One region of the Halobacillus sp. Marseille-Q1614 genome, then DNA from elsewhere that is predicted to be linked to it. Evidence: riboswitches for the same ligand, from Rfam matches in the RefSeq annotation. Region 1 holds a riboswitch; each other region holds the start of a gene.
What was found. A riboswitch is a leader RNA that binds a small molecule or an ion and turns the genes downstream of it on or off. The one in region 1 is predicted to bind thiamine pyrophosphate.

Region 1 (6,123 bases):
GGGCTCTCTGAAAGTCTGCGTTTTGAACTCAAACCCTTCGGTATTGATGTAGCTTTAATTGAACCGGGTTCTTTTGAAACGAATATATGGTCGTCGGGAATGGATCTCCCTACTGCCGTCTATGATCCGAAGTCCCCTTATGAGGAGTACGTTAAAGGAATCTGGAAAGCGTTAAATCGGGAAGACCGGGAAGACCCGAGAAAAGTAGCTGATCTCATGACGAAATTGGCTTTAAGTGAAAGTTTAAAAAAACTGAGGTACCCGATCGGCCCGGGAGTCCGGCTGAATGTATTTTTAAAGAATACGCTCCCATGGAGATTGCTCGAAAAAGTCGTGCTCAGCAATTTGCTCGGTACTCATAAGAAAGGGAGCGAGGAGAAATGAAGGAATATCCCGTTTTAGATGAAGCTCAATCGATTTATCGGGAGGGCAATGAAGTAGGCATCCTCGTATCCCATGGCTTTACCGGAACGACTCAAAGTATGAAACCTCTAGCTGATGCTTATGCGCAGGAAGGTTACACTATAGCTTGTCCGCGGTTAAAAGGACATGGCACCGACCCGGAGGATTTAGAGAAAAGTACGCATCTGGACTGGATGAATTCGATAGATGAAGCTTATGAATGGCTCGCGGCAAGGTGTAAGAAGATCTTCGTTGCCGGGTTATCTATGGGAGGAACGCTTGCCCTTTATGCCGCAGCCTCACATACAGAGATTGCAGGTGTCATTCTCATTAATCCCGCGATAGATATACCCTCGTTAGAAAATGTAGCGGAAAATGCAGACGAACGCTTTATTGCAGCTATCGGCTCGGACATTAAAAAGCCAGGTGTAAGAGAGCTTGCTTATTCAAAAACACCCGTCGCCGCCATTGGACAGCTCATACAGCTTATGGGAAAAGTACATGATCAGCTGGCGGAGATCCATTGTCCGATCCTCATTTTCGTTTCCGAAGAAGACCACGTGGTACCGCCGGATAATTCGGAGATGATTTTTGATACTGTATTGTCAGAGCATAAAGAGCTCGTCCATCTGGAAAACAGCTACCACGTGGCGACGCTCGATGGAGATCAGGATTTAATTATCGAGCGGAGTCTGGAGTTTTTCGTCCTGTACTCGAACACGCAGTAAAAAAGTACCCCTTCCCGCTTATTTTTTCCAGTATAATAGAAGTAAGGGAGGGGTTAATTATGAAAGCCAAATTGTTAGTACCATTTGACGGTTCATCAGGGTCCCTGCGAGCTTTACAGCATGCCATTCAGATGGCAAAAAATACGGATGTTGAGCTTGTAATTCTTAATGTCCAGTTTAACTATAATACGAGGAACGTCCGAAAATTTACGGCGGACCACCAAATCCGGGCGTTTCAGGATGAAGCAGCGAGACGTTCGTTTGAAAAAGCGGAGGAGCTGCTGGAAGGTTCCGGGGTTACCTATACTTTAAGAAAAAGGATTGGCCTTCCGGATCAGGCAATTCTGGAAGAGTCAAGAAACGAAGGTATTCAGGCGATCGTTATGGGAACCCGTGGAGTTGGCAGGGTAAAAGGCGCTCTGCTTGGAAGTGTGAGCCAGAACGTCCTGCAGTCTACCACGATACCTGTTACGATAGTTCCTTAACATGTGATTTGTCACGTTTTGTAGATTCATATATAATAGAAATATAAGCAAGAAAAGCAAACGAATACTAAGCCTACAAGGGGAGCCTTTTTTGAGCTGAGAGTGAACGTTATGTTCAGACCCTTCGAACCTGTCAGTTAGTACTGGCGTAGGGATGGTGGCTTTTTTGATGGCGATGCACGGGATTCCTCCATCAGGAAGCTTCCCTTTGGCATTGCTTTTTTTGTGTGCAAAAAAGGGGAGGAAATAGATTTATGAGAAATAAAGGTGTATTATTTTTAGTAGAAATCGCAATATTTTCCGCTTTGGCCATTTTATTAGACATTCTGCCGTTTTTATCTTTTAAATTATGGGCCCAGGGAGGTTCCGTTTCTTTTGCGATGGTTCCTGTCTTTATCATGGCCTTTCGCTGGGGATTAAAGGGAGGTGTCCTGACAGGTCTGCTGCTTGGATTCTATCAGATATTAACAGGTGCCTATATATTAACAGCCGTGCAAGCGTTTCTTGACTATATCGTTGCTTTTGGTGTAATCGGACTAGCCGGTCTTTTTGCAAAACCGGTGTGGGAAGCAGCGAAAGCGAGAAATATGAAGCGGATGGTAACATGGATGGTGACCGGTGCTTTTGTCGGCAGTCTGTTCCGCTTTTTCGGCCATTTCATTGCAGGAATCGTATTTTATGGAGAGTTCGCGCCGCCTGAGCAGCCCGTATGGCTCTATTCGTTAGTCTATAACGGAGGTTATATGCTGCCGGCCTTTATATTAAGCTCGATTGTAATAGGACTCTTATTTTATAAAAGGCCTTCCTTGCTCACACAAAACGCATAAATTAACCCCTAAAGCTATGAGCCCGTGCCATAGTCTTAGGGGTTTCTTCTATTAACGATCACGGTCATTTCACACGCTTTTTCGCGGACGAACCGTCAAGTCCCCTCACTGCGGGGTATTGCCAGTCCATTTTCCGCAGGAGTCCCGCATTCCCACCCTGTTAATGACTTTAATACTCCCCTTATTTTAAAGGGATTTCTTCTTTTACTAGAATTTCTTTCGACATTTCTATAAACTCCCTCACAGCAAACGGAAGATACTTATTCTTTTTCCACACCATCCCAAGCTCAAGTCTCACTTTTGAATGGATAAGTGGAATAACGGCCAAATTTTTGTCGGTAATTTCATTCGCTATTTTACTAGGCAGCAGCGCAGCCCCAAGCTTAGCTGCTACCATTTCAATGATGAAATCCCGCTGTGAGCTGTGGCAGACGACATTTGGATAAAACCCTTTATGGGCGCATTCTTCAATGATTTTATCGTGAAGGGTAAAATCCTCACGGTATAAAATAAAAGGCTCGTTTTCTAACTCTATTAAATCAATTTGTTCATTTAAAGCAAGTTCATTGTCTTTATGGATGAGCAGTTTCAATGGATCATTGATCACTTCGATTATTTCAAACATTTCTTCCTTTTTAGGAGGCAGGTTGCAGATTAAGCCGATGTCTAATGAACCGTCTTCTACCCCCTGTTTAATCATTTTTGATCCTACTTCATTCAAAAGAAGCTTAACTTCTGGATGCTCTTCTTTATAGCGGGAGATTACCGAAGAGAAAAAAGCGGCGCCAATAATAGGTGGAATGCCAATTTTAATTTCTCCTTTTTTTAGATCAATGACATCTTTCAGCTCCGAATTTAAGTTATGAAAGGCATCTAATACACTTTTAGCATTCACTAATACAGCTTTGCCGGCATCTGTTAATACAAGCTGCTTGGAACGATAGAATAACGGGACACCTAATTCATCTTCTAGCTGTTTTATAACTTTACTCAAGGAGGGCTGTGAAACATGCAAGGTCGCAGCGGCTTTCGTAAAGCTAAGGTGTTTCGCTACTTCTGAAAAATATTCCAGGTGACGAATATCCACAAAAATCACTCCATTTTTACCATTTTTAACACTGTATTACAACAAGGAAGTGCTGCGGTTACTGTATTATAACTAAATGGCATAATCTAAATTCCAAATATGTATTTTAGATATGTTCTCTTCTATTATAAGATAAATGGTAACGAATGGATAGAAAATTCGGAATTTTGGAAGCGTTTTTTTAAGAAATAACGGCTATCTGTTCAAACCATTTTTTAGGAGGAATTTGCGATGAAAGATTACGTGCAGCTAGGCAATTTACAAGTAGCTCCTGAACTTTATGAATTTATTAACGATGAAGCCATCCCGGAAAGTGGAATAACGAGTGAGAATTTCTGGACAGGTTTAGAAGCCATCATTAAAAATCTTGCCCCGGAAAATAAACAGCTCTTACAAAAACGCGAAGATATTCAAAGCCAAATTGACTCCTGGCATAAAGACAACACAAGTTTTAATCCTGAAAAATATCAATCCTTTTTAAAAGATATAAATTACTTGGAACCGGAGGCTGAAGACTTCGAAGTTACCACACAAAATGTCGATGAAGAAATTTCTCTTCAGGCAGGTCCGCAGCTGGTCGTACCGGTTAATAATGCGCGCTATGCGATTAATGCGGCCAATGCCCGCTGGGGAAGTTTGTACGATGCATTGTACGGGACCGATGCCATTTCTGAAGAGGATGGCGCTGAAATCAAAGGCAGCTACAATCCTGTCCGCGGCGAAAAAGTTATCGCTTATTCAAAGGATTTTCTTGATGAGACCGTGCCTCTAAAAGAAGGGTCCCATAAAGAAGTTACGGCTTATAAAGTTGAAAACGGCCAGTTGACAGCTCATCTTCAGAGCGGCTCTGTTACAGGTCTTAAAAACGGATCAACATTTGCAGGCTACACCGGAAGCCCGGAAGAACCTGAAGCCGTACTTTTGAAAAACAATAGAAATCACCTGGAAATTCAAATTGACCACAGTCACTCCATCGGTAAGACAGATTCTGCAGGAGTTAAAGATGTACTGGTCGAGTCTGCCTTGACAACCATTATGGATTTTGAAGATTCCGTTACCGCGGTGGATGCAGAAGATAAAGTTCTTGTTTATCGAAACTACCTCGGTCTTATTAAAGGAGACCTGTCTGTTTCTTTCCAAAAAGGTGATAAGCAGGTAACCCGCGACCTGAACCCTGACCGTACGTATACAGCACCTGACGGCGGAGAATTAACAATTCCTGGCCGTTCCCTCATGTTCGCTCGTAACGTAGGCCACCTTATGACTAACAACGCCGTCCTTGACCATAATGGCGATGAGGTGCCAGAAGGGATATTAGATACCGTCATTACCGGCCTGCTTGCCAAGCACGATGTATTAGAAAACGGCCGCTACCGCAATTCACGTGAAGGCTCTGTATATATTGTCAAGCCGAAAATGCACGGTTCAGAAGAAGTCGCATTTGCGGAGGAACTGTTTAAACGAACAGAAGATCTGCTTGGTTACAAACGCAATACCTTAAAAATTGGCGTAATGGATGAAGAACGCCGGACTACGCTTAATTTGAAAGCGTGTATTAGTAAGGTGAAAGACCGGATCGCGTTTATCAATACTGGTTTCCTTGATCGTACGGGCGATGAAATCCATACATCGATGGAAGCCGGGCCAATGATCAGAAAAGGAGATATGAAGAACTCCACATGGCTCAACGCTTACGAAAAATCCAATGTTAGCGTAGGTCTGACCAGCGGTTTTAGAGGCAAAGCCCAAATCGGAAAAGGAATGTGGGCGATGCCTGATATGATGGCCGCTATGCTTGAACAAAAGGACGGACAACTTAAAGCAGGGGCCAACACAGCATGGGTGCCTTCACCGACAGCCGCTACCCTGCACGCGCTTCATTATCATAAAATCAATGTCGCTGATGTTCAAAGACAGTGGACTTCAAATGATGATTTTAGAAAAGAGATTTTAGAAATTCCTGTAGCTGAAAACCCAAATTGGTCACAGGAAGAAATTCAGGAGGAATTAGATAATAATGCTCAAGGAATTTTAGGATATGTCGTCCGCTGGGTTGAACATGGAATCGGCTGTTCTAAAGTTCCTGATATAAACAATATTGACCTTATGGAAGACCGAGCGACTTTAAGAATCTCCAGTCAGCATATCGCCAACTGGCTTCACCATGGAGTTTGTACAGAAGAGCAGGTGTCCGAGACGCTGGAACGTATGGCGAAAGTAGTGGATAAGCAAAATGCCGACGATCCTAATTATCGTCCGATGGCTGCGGATTATGACAGCTCGATCGCGTTTCAGGCTGCCCGTGATTTAATCTTTAAAGGAGTGGAACAGCCAAGCGGCTATACAGAACCGATCCTGCACCGCCGCCGGTTAGAAATGAAGTCCAAGGAATATGCCAAAAGGTAAGAAATTGAGGAAGAGCCATTAACGATCCGTTAGTGGCTCCTTTTATAAAAATCTTCCGTATCAGCTAAATCAAGTGATCTGTGAAAGCTATGGAGTAGTGGAAATCAAATTCCCACTCAAAAAAAATGGCAGGACGAGCGAAGAGGCTTTATTAAAAGAGGAAGTTCGATTAAATTCGGCACGTCTTG
Region 2 (6,123 bases), 1.9 Mb from region 1:
TACCCTGGAAGCACGTATTTGGTTTTACTTTATGTATCATAATGACAGCCCTGGCGCTCTGGGGTGCTTTCTATACCAGTTATTCACCGAAATTCGTTCTTGTCCTTTTGGCTGCTGTCTCTTTTGTTCAAGCTGCCTTACAGCTTTATCATGTTCAGATGAAACGAACTGTCAGTTAACTAAAAAACCCCTTTTTCCGTTTAAGGAAAAAGGGGTTTTTTTGTTTATCTGCTCAGTTAGATTAGTTTTTGACTGCTTTACTAAATGGTGCAGGTGTTTTGACCATATAAATGACAAACATAATGTAGGCCACTTCTGCTACGATAAGGCTTGCATAGTAGAAAACCCATAGATATGAGAATGCACCTGGGGCTATGTTGAAAGTCGCCTCAAGGAAGTACAGCCACATTCCTACCAGCATTATAGTCTGAACAATTGCCAGCGAAAGCTTATTCATTTGGATAAATAAAAATGGTGTAATCGTGGCAAGAAGCATAAACATAAAAGTAATTCCCACGGCTATCATCTCCTTACATACAGGTTAAACTGTAAGCGTATTCATATTATTATATTTAATTGTAACAAATTATTCCCACAATTGACACATAAAATTCACAATTTATTCTTGAACTTTTATTATTCCCCGGAAGCCTAAGAAAAAAGCCGCCCCTCAAATTTGAGAGACAGCTTTCTTTACATCAGCAGCGTCCGTAATAGCTGTAATGACAGAAACTCCATCAGCTCCTGCCTTAATTACGTCTTTTGCATTATTTACTGTAATTCCTCCGATTCCAACCAGGGGAACCTCGGGATATAACCTTTTAACGCGTTGAATCCACTCGACACCCACCGCTTCTTTGGCATCTACTTTTGTCGTCGTCTTAAATATCGGCCCGACTCCTGTATAATCCACCATATCTACAAAACTTTTCTGCAGCTCTTCCTCATTCGAAATTGACAGCCCGATGATTTTATCAGGAAAGAGGGTTCTGAGCTCCTGGACTTTTTGATCGTCCTGGCCGACATGAATCCCGTCCGCTTCTAAAGTCTCCACCAATTCGCTGTCATCATTAACGATAAACAGTACATCACGCGCCCGGCAAAGCTGACGAAGCCGCTGGCCGAGTTCCAGCTTCTCAGGACCGGTTAAAGAACCCGGTCCCTTTTCACGATATTGAAAAGCTGTAATCCCTCCATCAATCGCTTCCTGCAATATTTCTTCGGGCGCCCTCTCACAATTCTGGCTGCCCATAATAAGATACTTTCTTAATCGCTTGGAGAGATTCACGCTACGCCTCCTCCACTTTTGTTAAGTCCATGGAGAGAGCGTCAATAAATCGCGCGGCAAAGGTGCCGGGGCCGTTTACGTTACGGTGACGTGCTGCTTTCTCAGCTGCCAGTCCATAGAAACGGGTAGCCGCATGAGCCTGTTCCAATGGAGGGCCGGATGTGGACAAGCAAGCCGCTAATATCGAACCTAACAGACAGCCAGACCCGGTAACCTTTCCTAGCCATTCATGCCCCGTTTGATTATAGACTACGTCCTTCCCATCACTAATGACATCTGCTTTGCCTGTCACGACAGCAAGCGTATCATACTGGTCTGCCACTTTTTTAGCGACTTCCTCTTGATTTCCTTCTCCGACAGAGTCAACACCTTTCGTTTCAACGGAAACACCAACGATATGAGCCATTTCCCCAAGGTTTCCTTTAATAGCTGCCGGCTTCACTTCACCGAGGATGCGCTCAAACGCTTCTGTTCGAAAAGAAGACGCTCCGACTCCAACCGGGTCAATGACTACAGGGATACCTTTTTCATTCGCGGCTTTCCCTGCCAGAATCATCGCCTGCAGGTGCGGCTCCGTCAGTGTTCCGATATTTATTAAGACACCATCAGAGAGACGGGCAATATCAGATACATCTTCTTTGGCCATCGCCATAATCGGAGAACCTCCAAAAGCCAATAGGCCGTTGGCGCTAAAATTCATTACGACTTCGTTCGTTAAATTATGAATCAGCGGTTTCTTTTCCCGTACTTCATTTACGAGCTTAATCGTCATTTCCTTACTCCCTCCTGACGCATTGCAAAATGATTGGTCGGTCCGCTTCCTTTTCCTAAGTTAAAGGAATATCGAATTGCTTCGGTCACAAACGCTTTTGATTTTTCTACAGCCAGCGGCAGTGGAGCTCCCTGGCTTAAGTAAGCCGTGATCGCTGCCGCATACGTGCATCCCGTACCATGTGTATTCTTCGTGTCAATTCGTTCACTGGAGAATGTATGCATTTTAGAACCGTCATATAAAAAGTCCACCGCTTCTCCTTCTAAATGACCTCCTTTGATTAATACCGCACCCGTTTGAAATCTTGTACAAATCTGCTCGGCAGCCAGCTTCATATCTTCCGTCCCTTTTATTTCTTCTCCTAACAGGAACTCAGCTTCAGGAATATTCGGTGTCACTACTGAAGTGAGCGGCAGCAAATGATCCCTCAGCAGGCTCCTTGCTTCTTCTTCGATCAGGGCATCTCCGCTTGTCGCAACCATCACGGGATCCATGACGTATGGCGCTGTTGTCTGCGGAATCCATTCTGCAACCACTTTCATCATCTCAATATTTGCAATCATGCCTGTTTTCAGCGCGTGAATCGGCATGTCGCTTGAAACAGCGTTAAGCTGGCTTTTTATAAAATCAGCGGGCAGATGATGCACGTCTTTTACACCCGTTGTGTTCTGAGACACAACCGATGTAACTACACTCATTCCATAGCTCTTAAGTTCTTGAAAAGTTTTTAGATCTGCCTGTATCCCGGCTCCTCCGCTGGGATCGGTGCCTGCAATCGTTAAGGCTGTCGATACTTGAGTCATCTGATATTCACCCCTTCCCCTTTCGGCCATTCTTCACAAATATGAGCCATTTGCCAGAATTTCCACTCCAGCTGGCAGCTTTTACGGAACGCTTCCTTCATACGCTCCTGTTCAGCTTCTGAAGCTTTATCTGCCAGTTCGTCTAATCGCTGGCACATGTTTTTGGACAACGTTTCAAATTCCAGATCTGCATAAAATTTAATCCATGGATAGAACGCAGCGTCCGGAGCGGGCTGGTATTTTTCCATTAAATATTGTCCGATCTCCAGGTAGGTCCACGGGCATGGGAGAACAGCTGCTATCAGTTCCCCTAAGCTTCCCTGCCTTGCGTGGTGCTCCATATGCTTAACGTAATGGTCAGCCGTCGGCGGCAGCGGATAACCGTGCAATTCATCATATCCCACACCGATTACATTACAAAAATTCTGATGAGGATGGGTTTCACTGTTTAAAGTAAATGAAATTTGCTGATTAAAGTATTCAATATCTTTTCGGTTGGACGATTTAGAAATTCCCATTCCATAGATTCGCATAAAAGCATTCAAGTATTCATAATCCGCTTTAATGTAATGGGCGATTGAATCATGAGGTACGTCTCCCTTTCCAATACCTTCGACAAAAGGATGATGAAAGATCGCTTCAAATATATCATTGTTTTCCCTTCTTAGGACTTCTGTAAAACTCATACAATTCTCCTCCTTTTAATGTAAAAGCTGTGGAATTAATCTTGATTTCAGTACACGTGATGCGACAAACCACCCAAACAGTGACCCGCTCACACTGCTGATTAGAAATGATGGAACAAAGGCGAAAGCCCCGGCTGCACTTCCCATTAAAACCTGTGCAAAAGGCACGGCAAATAAAGCGCCGATCAACCCAGAACCAATCACTTCACCGACGGGAGCCGCACCTTTTCGCCTGATCCATTTGTAAAAGAAGCCGGCAAGCAGTGCACCGGCCATGCCTCCAGGAAAAGCGAGCAGCGTTCCAAGTCCAAGCAGATTTCTCAGCAAACCAATCGTAAAAGCGATCGTAACAGCATGTATGGGGCCAAGTGTGATCGCAGCCATGACATTGATCGCATGCTGTACAGGATAAGCTTTCGCGATTCCGGCTGGAAACCATATCACCTGCGCGCTGAGAGTACCTAAAGCAACGAATACAGCCATCGTTGTCAATAAACGTGTTCGGCTCATTGATATCCTCCCTTCTTTATAGGAAAGGCCTGCGGCGTCAGAGCTCCAGAGGGGTTTTGGCATATAAAAAAGCCAGATCCTCTGGAGGACCTGGCTTATGTATAAGTAATAGACAGTTACGTCAACTACTTCCCTCCGCTGGTATTAACCAGATCAGGTGCATAAGAGTCGGAAAGCTTGTTCTTTCCTCTCAGCCCAGTTGGGCCCCCCTAGTAGTTCAAAAACTAATATTCACTTGGATGTGATTATCTTATCAGAGGTTCTTTGATTTGTCATGGATTAAGGTGTAACATTTTCTGTAAGAAATATTTTTAAATAATAAAGGAGCGCCATGTGATGAAGAAATGGATGCTGATATTGCTCTTAGTTACAGTAGGCTGCGGGAGTCAAGAAGGAGCAGAAGAACCTTCAGACGACCAGACAGGAAGTGAATCAAAACAGTTCTCTGGATATGTAATGGATCAAAATGAAAATAGCATCTTAGTGGTAGATAACATTGAGCCCGATGGAGGCAGCCCTATTTGGATTACAGGAGTAGAAGAAGACATGTGGCTTGGCAAGTCTGTAGAAGTGACTGTAGATGGTCCTGTGGCCGAATCCTACCCTATGCAGGCCCAGGCCGGGGAAGTAAAGGTCGTTAAAGCAAAAAAGCCGGAAGGGGCTGACTTAGATGAGTCTCAGGTCCTTGCCAGCGCGCTTGCTGAGGTAGACCGAAGCAACACCCTGTCTGTTGAAAGTATGACGTATGATCAGGAACAAGATCAATGGATCATAAAAATGCGATCCACCGTTACTGAAAGCGGTGCAGAAAAAGTCATTGTTCCCGACCAGAATTTTGGGGAATAATGCCCTGATTATAATGCCTGACATGACGTGAAAAAGATCGTCCTCCAGCAAGGAAGGGCGATCTCTTTAGTTACCAAGGCGGCAAAATACTACGAGACTCCTGCTTAAAAAACGGGCGACCGAGACGCCGCAGCGTGGTATTTACCACGAGGAATCTCTAGTTCTCCACTTTCTTCAGCATCCACAGCCTGACACTCAGCTCTAATAAAAACATATCGTCAGCGTTTAATAAAGAAAGCCCTGTTAATTGTTCTATATTCCGCAGTCTGTGCAGCAGGGACTGCCTATGCAGGTTTAAAGCGCGTGCTGTCTGGCTGACATTGCTGTTGTATTTGTTGTAGACAATAAAAGTATGAATCAAGTCCGTCTGCCGCTTCTGATCATATTCAATCAGCTTCTGAAGCGTGCTTTTTACGATCTCCTCAATTTCTTTCTCATGGCTTAAGGCCATAAGCAGCCTATTCATCCTCGTATCGCTAAAAAACGTCCGCTCCCCTATTTCGTGCTGCTGGCGGCCGATATTAAAGGCGGTGACAGCTTCGTTATAGCTTTTATGAAAAGTATAAATTCCGTCTTTATGCATCGATATTCCCCAGGAAATACTAAGACCCGCCAATAATTCATTCAAGCGCCGCTCCACTAAATCAAGGAACTGGTTCGCTGTTTCGACATAGGAGCTGTTGCTGTCGGCTTCCAAGAAAACAATAACTTCCCCATCTTCAAAGGTAGCCATTGTTCTCCTTTTTAACACGTCTCCGGCATGGGCTACTTCTTTCTGAATATAGTAATTGCGGCTGTGCATAGAGGAAGACATAACCGATTGATCGGAACCTCGTATAAGATCGTCCGCTATTTTTGTAAAACGAATCTCGCCAGCAAGACAAATATAAGGCTTACTCAAATCGTATCCAAGCAGCTGGGCTTTCGATTGGAGTGGTTTATCCATTTCGATGTCTTTCTTAGCAAGATCTAATAAAAAGTTGTCCTTGAGACGTATTTCTGTCATTTCAATCGCGTTTTCTTTTACAAAATAAAGGGCGCATGCGGTCAGCGCATGTTCGAGGATATTTAAGTTCGACCAAGTCAGCTCTCCAGTTGTTTCAGGTTTAAATAACAGGTAACCCTGTTTTTTATAATTCGATAAAATCGTCAGCTGATAACAGCGGTCGTCCCCTATTTGAAACTCTTCGATATAGTGATAAAGCGGATGGTCTTTAA
Region 3 (6,123 bases), 140 kb from region 1:
TCCTTTTCTATAGGGGCGAGTTTTTTTGCTGTGGAGAGGAGCAGGTAATCAAATGGATATAAAGTTATCCCAATTACTGAATGAAGTGGAAGAAAGGGAACATGAAATTCTAACGCTATTGACAGATTTAGTAGCCCATCCAACAGCAAGTCCGCCGGCTCGAAATTCAAAGAAAGTTCAAAAATATGTTGCCCATCAACTGAAAGAACTAGATTTTACTATTGATTCCTGGGATCTGTATCCAGGAGACCCTGTGGTGGTTGGTACGAGGAAGGGGCAGCAAGAGAATCAATCAAGTCTTATCATTAACGGCCATTTAGATGTAGCAGCTATAGGGGAGAATGAAAGTTGGGATTATGATCCATTTGTATGTACAGTAACGGAAGATAAAGTATTCGGGCGTGGGGTAGCTGATATGAAAGGCGGAATAGCGGGGGTCCTGTTTGCCATGAAAGTGCTGTATGAAGCTGGGATAGAACCTAGTGGAAATCTATATTTCCAATCAGTGGTCGGTGAGGAGGTTGGAGAAGCGGGTACGAAGTCCTGCTGTGAAAAAGGGTATCGTGCTGACTTAGCTTTAGTAGTGGATACAAGTGATTGTAAGATTCAAGGTCAGGGTGGTGTGATTACCGGCTGGATAACGATCGAGAGTCCTCAAACCTTCCATGATGCCTGCAGACGTTCCATGATACACGCTGGCGGCGGTCTGCATGGTGCCAGCGCGATAGAGAAAATGATGAAAATCATAAATGCCTTACAAGAACTGGAACGGCAATGGGCCATAACTAAATCGAGTCCTGGCTTTCCCCCTGGCTCAAATACGATCAATCCAGCTGTCATTGAAGGCGGCAGGCATGCGGCTTTCATAGCAGATCGCTGCAAGTTGTGGATTACGGTGCATTACTATCCTGAAGAACATTATGAGGATGTAATCAATGACATCGAAGAACATATCAATTATGCAGCAAAGGCTGATCCTTGGTTAAAGGTTTACCCTCCTCAATTTTCGTGGGGCGGGAAATCCATGATTGAAGACCAAGGGGAAATATTCCCCGCCTTTTCCGTGGACCCCAGTCACTCAGGGGTTCAAAAGTTAGCTGGTGCGCATCAACTTGTTCACGACACACCAGTAGACTATTCGATGTCTCCTACCGTTACAGATGGGGGATGGTTAGCAGAGGCCGACATCCCGACTGTCTTATATGGCCCTGGCACACTTGAACAAGCTCATGCTGTGAATGAGTCGCTTGATAGAGAGCAGCTTCTACAGTTCACAAAAACGATGACTGCTTTTTTATATGACTGGTTTTTAGAATTCAAAAAGGAAGGATGATGTGTAATGTTTACAGATCGGCTCTATGAAAGGGCTAAGCCTATATGGGATCAGTACCTCGAACACCCTTTTGTCAAAGGGATTGGTGATGGAAGCTTAGAGATTGATAAATTTAAGTTTTTTATGGAACAAGATTATTTATATTTAATCGACTATTGTCGTGTGTTTGCAATAGGATGCGTGAAAGCGTCTCGTTTAGAAACGATGACTCTGTTCGCGGATTTGATGCATTCTACCTTAAACGAAGAAATGGAGCTTCACCGAAAATATGCAGAAAGAATAGGGATCAGAAGAGAAGAACTAGAAAATACAAAACCTTCGGCAACGCTTCTTGCTTATACAAGCTACATGCTGAATAAGTCCCAGCAGGGATCGGAAGCTGAGGTTGTCGCCTGTGTACTTGCCTGTGCATGGAGCTACAGTGAAATAGGCTTAGCATTGAATCAAAAAGAGGGAGCAAGTGAACATGAATTCTACGGGGATTGGATCAAGATGTACGCATCAGATGAATTTACGACTCTAGCTGAAGATATGAAAAACCTTATGAACCAACTTGCCGACGATAAACCAGAACGAGAAAAAGCACATTTAGAGGAGATCTTCCTTCATACAGGTAAACTGGAATATTTGTTTTGGGAGATGGCTGACAAGAAGAAAATGTGGATGGAAGGATCGGACGTATTAAACAGCTGAAATCTATCGGTCTATTACAGGGGGCGGGTCTAGATTGATAATTTAAAAAGTTTTTCCAGGGGTACCTTTATGTAAATGGATGAGCGGTACTGTGCTTTTTTATTTACTGACGAAAGGTCGAGGTTAAAGGTAGGCTTTAAGACCCTTAGAACCTGATTTGGCTCATACCATCGCAGGGAAGTGGAGTTGCGAAAAAGATACGTTTCCAATATCAGCCGCTTTTCTTACGGGAGGAGGGAAAGTTGTTTTTTTAAAAGCGTTTTTAGTTTAAGTCATTCAATGGAAAGGGAGACCTGAGAAAATGAAAAAGGGATTGAAGTTAACAGATATTTTAGTAACCATCATTGTTGCATTGATATTTGGTGTGATCTATAAACTATGGGGACCGCTATATGGAGTGGTTTCCACATTAGGATTACAATTGGAGCAGCTCATTTATGGAATGTGGTTCATTGCAGCAGTGGTTGCTTATTTGATCATACGAAAGCCCGGGGTTGCTTTATTGGCGGAAGTTGCTGCCGCGCAAGGTGAATTTATTTTTGGCGGTGAATGGGGTATATCGACGCTTATATTCGGGTTAGGACAAGGTCTGGCTGCTGAACTGATTTTCGCAGCTTTCCGCTATAAGAGATACGATATGTTCACTGCGTCCTTAGCAGGTGTAGCAGCTGCGTTTGCGTCTATTGGTATTGATTTCTACTACGGTTATATAGGTGACTTGGCACTTTGGAATCTGCTCATCCTGGTTGGAGCTAGAATAGTAGGAGCCATCATCATTTCGGGTATTTTCGCTTTTCTCATCGTTCAATCATTAGAAAAAACAGGAGTCACAAATCTTGTGAGGCCGGCTTCTAAAGAAGACTATAAGGCTTTGGGATAGCAGGAGGTTTTGTATGAAGAGTATTGCTGGTATGACAAACATGCGGTTGAAATTTCCAGGAGTGGAACCCTTGTTATTTGAGGATTTTTCTCTTTCTTTGAATAAAGGAGAAAAGGTATTACTACTTGGACCATCAGGATCAGGGAAGTCAACACTTTTACAAGTCTTGACGGGACTCATCCCTCATAGTGTAGAAGTACCTATGAAAGCAGACGACCTTATCATTCCAGATTCCTGGGGATTTTTATTTCAAGATCCTGATTCACAGTTTTGTATGCCCTATGTAGATGAGGAAATTGCGTTTGTTCTTGAGAATCTTCAGGTCCCTCGAGGAGAAATGGAAATTTACATTGAGCATTATTTACGGAAAGTTGGATTAGAATTTGATGATATCCACACGAAGATACAAACACTATCCGGGGGAATGAAGCAGAGATTGGCAATCGCTTCAGTTCTTGCTCTAGAACCTGAGGTGTTATTTTTAGACGAGCCTACTGCGATGCTTGATCCACATGGTACTAAGCATGTTTGGGACACGATTAAGAAAGTTGGAGAAGATAAAACCGTCGTGATTGTGGAACATAAAATTGAACAGATTGTCGACTTTGTTGATCGTGTGATTCTTCTGGGTGAGAGTGGGAACATCATTGCCGACGGATCGAAACAAGAGGTTTTTGACAAGCATAAAAACACTCTTATCGAACAAGGGATCTGGTACCCTGATGTTTGGGGTGAATACATTCAAGCAAAACGTATGGATATTCCGCCAGTAAATATAAACAGAGAAAAATCATCTGTTCATTTGTCCGACTTTTCAGCGTATAGGGGAAAAGTTGAAACACTCCGGGTGAAACAGGCAAATGCTCATCCGGGGGAATGGATAACAGTACTTGGTGAGAACGGAGCAGGTAAAAGTACGCTGCTGCTTGCTCTCATGAACTTGATTAAAGTTAAAGGATCTTATCGTGTTCTTGAACAAGAGTATGAGCAGATCAAAAATTTAGCTGATTATATAACTTTAGTATTTCAAAATCCCGAATTTCAATTTGTTACTAACTCTGTGTATGAGGAAGCAGCCTTCACGCTTCATTTAGAAAATTGGGGAGAAGAACAAATTTTTCTGCGAGTGAATCATCTGCTTGAAATCTATCATTTGCATAAGCATAGACATACGCATCCTTATCAATTATCTATCGGACAAAAACGAAGACTGAGTGTCGCTGCTTCGATTGTGAAAGAGCAGCCGATCATACTTTTGGATGAACCCACCTTTGGACAAGATGCGAAAAACACATTTGCAATTTTAGAGCAGCTTGAAAAGTTGAGGGCTCTGGGAGCAACGATCATTATGGTTACGCATGACTTGAATATTGCGAAACACTTCGCAACCAAAGTCTGGGAAGTAGAAGGAGGGAGACTCGTAAAGGAATCTCCTTCATCTGATTATATGGAACAACGTTCACCAGCTTTTATTTTATAGGGGAGATAAGATATGCCAATTGACTTTTCTTACAAAGAAACATGGCTTCACAAAATAAATCCGAGCCTGAAATTAATCATCATTGTACTCTTGTTTATTCATCTGTTGATGATTCATAATCCAAACTTCCTCATCAATTATATGATAGGAACGCTTCTCCTCTATACGTTTTTTACGGGTCATCCATGGAAACGTCTAGCAGTTATTTCGATCCCATTTGTCTTAATATTTCTTACATCTTGTACATCTATGATTTTCTTTGGAAAAGGGGAAATCACATGGTTCAAATGGGGATTGGTGCATATTACCGAAGAGAGTTTTTTTAGAGGGTTACATTTAGGCTTTCGTGGGATAGTTTTTGCTGCTTTAGGAGTTATTTTTGCATTAACCACTAGACCTGTATATCTATTTTATTCCTTAATGCAGCAATTAAAGTTGAAGCCGAAATATGCCTATAGCTTCATGGCAGCCATTAGGCTGATTCCTTTGATGATTGAGGAGATGCAAACATTGCATTATGCATTAAAAGTACGAGGTGTTCAAGCTGAAAAAGGCGTAAAAGGATTTTACAAAAAACTTAAAACCTATTCCATTCCCCTTCTTTCGCAGAGTATAAGAAGAGCTTATCGAATTGCAGTAGCCATGGAAGCTAAGGGTTTTTCTAATGATGTAAACCGGACCTATTTCTATCGATTAGGTTTATCTAAGTTTGATATGGTCTTTATATGCTGCCTCATGATAATGATTTCCTTATCTTATGTGACAGCTGTACAATACCCTTACTTTTCGATAACTGACGTTCGTTATTACAATGGATAATGAAGATGAGTAAACATGAATATTATTTTGAATTTAATCAAGAATGTTCGTTAATTAACCCAAAAACCCTTGATACAAACTGGTAAATAACGTTAGAATAGCTGTAAATCAAAACATTCTGGGGGATTTTACATGTATGGAGCACCGAACCAAAACGATGCAAAGAAATTGATGCTGTTAGGATCCGGAGAGTTAGGGAAAGAAGTAGTGATTGAGGCGCAGCGGCTAGGTATAGAAACAATTGCAGTCGATCGATATGAAGGTGCACCAGCTATGCAGGTGGCTCATCGTTTTCGTGTGATTGACATGCTTGACGGCAAACAACTGCGTACGGTGATCGAACAGGAGAAACCTGATTTTATTGTCCCTGAAATAGAAGCCATTGCGACAGCAACGCTTCTGGAGCTGGAACAGGAGGGCTATAATGTCATACCCACAGCTTACGCAACCCAGTTGACGATGGATCGCGAAGGTATACGACGGCTGGCAAGTGAAAAACTACAACTTCCAACAGCCAAATATGAGTTTGCCAACTCTTTAGAGGAGTTAAAAGAAGCGGTTATCGCCATTGGTACTCCATGTGTCATCAAACCGATTATGAGTTCCTCTGGAAAAGGACAAAGCGTATGTCGTACAGAAGCGGATATCGAGGATTCCTGGCAGGAAGCCATCAACAGTGGACGAGGTAAAAGCACTCGAGTGATTGTTGAGGAATTTATTCATTTTGATTCGGAAATCACACTATTAACGGTCCGCTCTTCTACAGGGACGTTTTACTGTCCTCCGATCGGCCATCTTCAGCAGGACGGTGATTACATTCAATCTTGGCAGCCGCATGCGATGAGTGAGGAACAGATAAGAGAGGCGGAGGAAATTGCAAAAAAAGTTACCGATGAGATCGGCGGTTATGGTGTTTTC

Region 2: linked by a shared signal. The riboswitch ahead of thiW (energy coupling factor transporter S component ThiW) and the one ahead of thiT (energy-coupled thiamine transporter ThiT) in region 1 are both predicted to bind thiamine pyrophosphate.
Region 3: linked by a shared signal. The riboswitch ahead of HUS26_RS08890 (ECF transporter S component) and the one ahead of thiT (energy-coupled thiamine transporter ThiT) in region 1 are both predicted to bind thiamine pyrophosphate.

Annotation. Positions count from the first base shown of each region.
Region 1 covers NZ_CADDWH010000001.1:1,621,774-1,627,896, reverse strand. The annotation lists gene HUS26_RS08185 (SDR family oxidoreductase) at 1-384, shown strand, start outside; gene HUS26_RS08180 (carboxylesterase) at 381-1,130, shown strand; gene HUS26_RS08175 (universal stress protein) at 1,190-1,615, shown strand; TPP riboswitch at 1,684-1,788, shown strand; gene thiT (energy-coupled thiamine transporter ThiT) at 1,870-2,442, shown strand; gene HUS26_RS08165 (LysR family transcriptional regulator) at 2,624-3,529, opposite strand; gene HUS26_RS08160 (malate synthase G) at 3,761-5,935, shown strand.
Region 2 covers NZ_CADDWH010000001.1:3,499,986-3,506,108, reverse strand. The annotation lists gene HUS26_RS17580 (hypothetical protein) at 1-179, shown strand, start outside; gene HUS26_RS17575 (hypothetical protein) at 242-517, opposite strand; gene thiE (thiamine phosphate synthase) at 671-1,252, opposite strand; gene thiM (hydroxyethylthiazole kinase) at 1,290-2,060, opposite strand; gene thiD (bifunctional hydroxymethylpyrimidine kinase/phosphomethylpyrimidine kinase) at 2,057-2,863, opposite strand; gene tenA (thiaminase II) at 2,860-3,549, opposite strand; gene thiW (energy coupling factor transporter S component ThiW) at 3,565-4,059, opposite strand; TPP riboswitch at 4,173-4,280, opposite strand; gene HUS26_RS17545 (DUF3221 domain-containing protein) at 4,396-4,905, shown strand; gene HUS26_RS17540 (PucR family transcriptional regulator) at 5,063-6,123, opposite strand, start outside.
Region 3 covers NZ_CADDWH010000001.1:1,766,176-1,772,298, reverse strand. The annotation lists gene HUS26_RS08900 (acetylornithine deacetylase) at 53-1,333, shown strand; gene tenA (thiaminase II) at 1,340-2,026, shown strand; TPP riboswitch at 2,074-2,222, shown strand; gene HUS26_RS08890 (ECF transporter S component) at 2,328-2,906, shown strand; gene HUS26_RS08885 (ABC transporter ATP-binding protein) at 2,920-4,386, shown strand; gene HUS26_RS08880 (energy-coupling factor transporter transmembrane protein EcfT) at 4,399-5,205, shown strand; gene purT (formate-dependent phosphoribosylglycinamide formyltransferase) at 5,338-6,123, shown strand, end outside.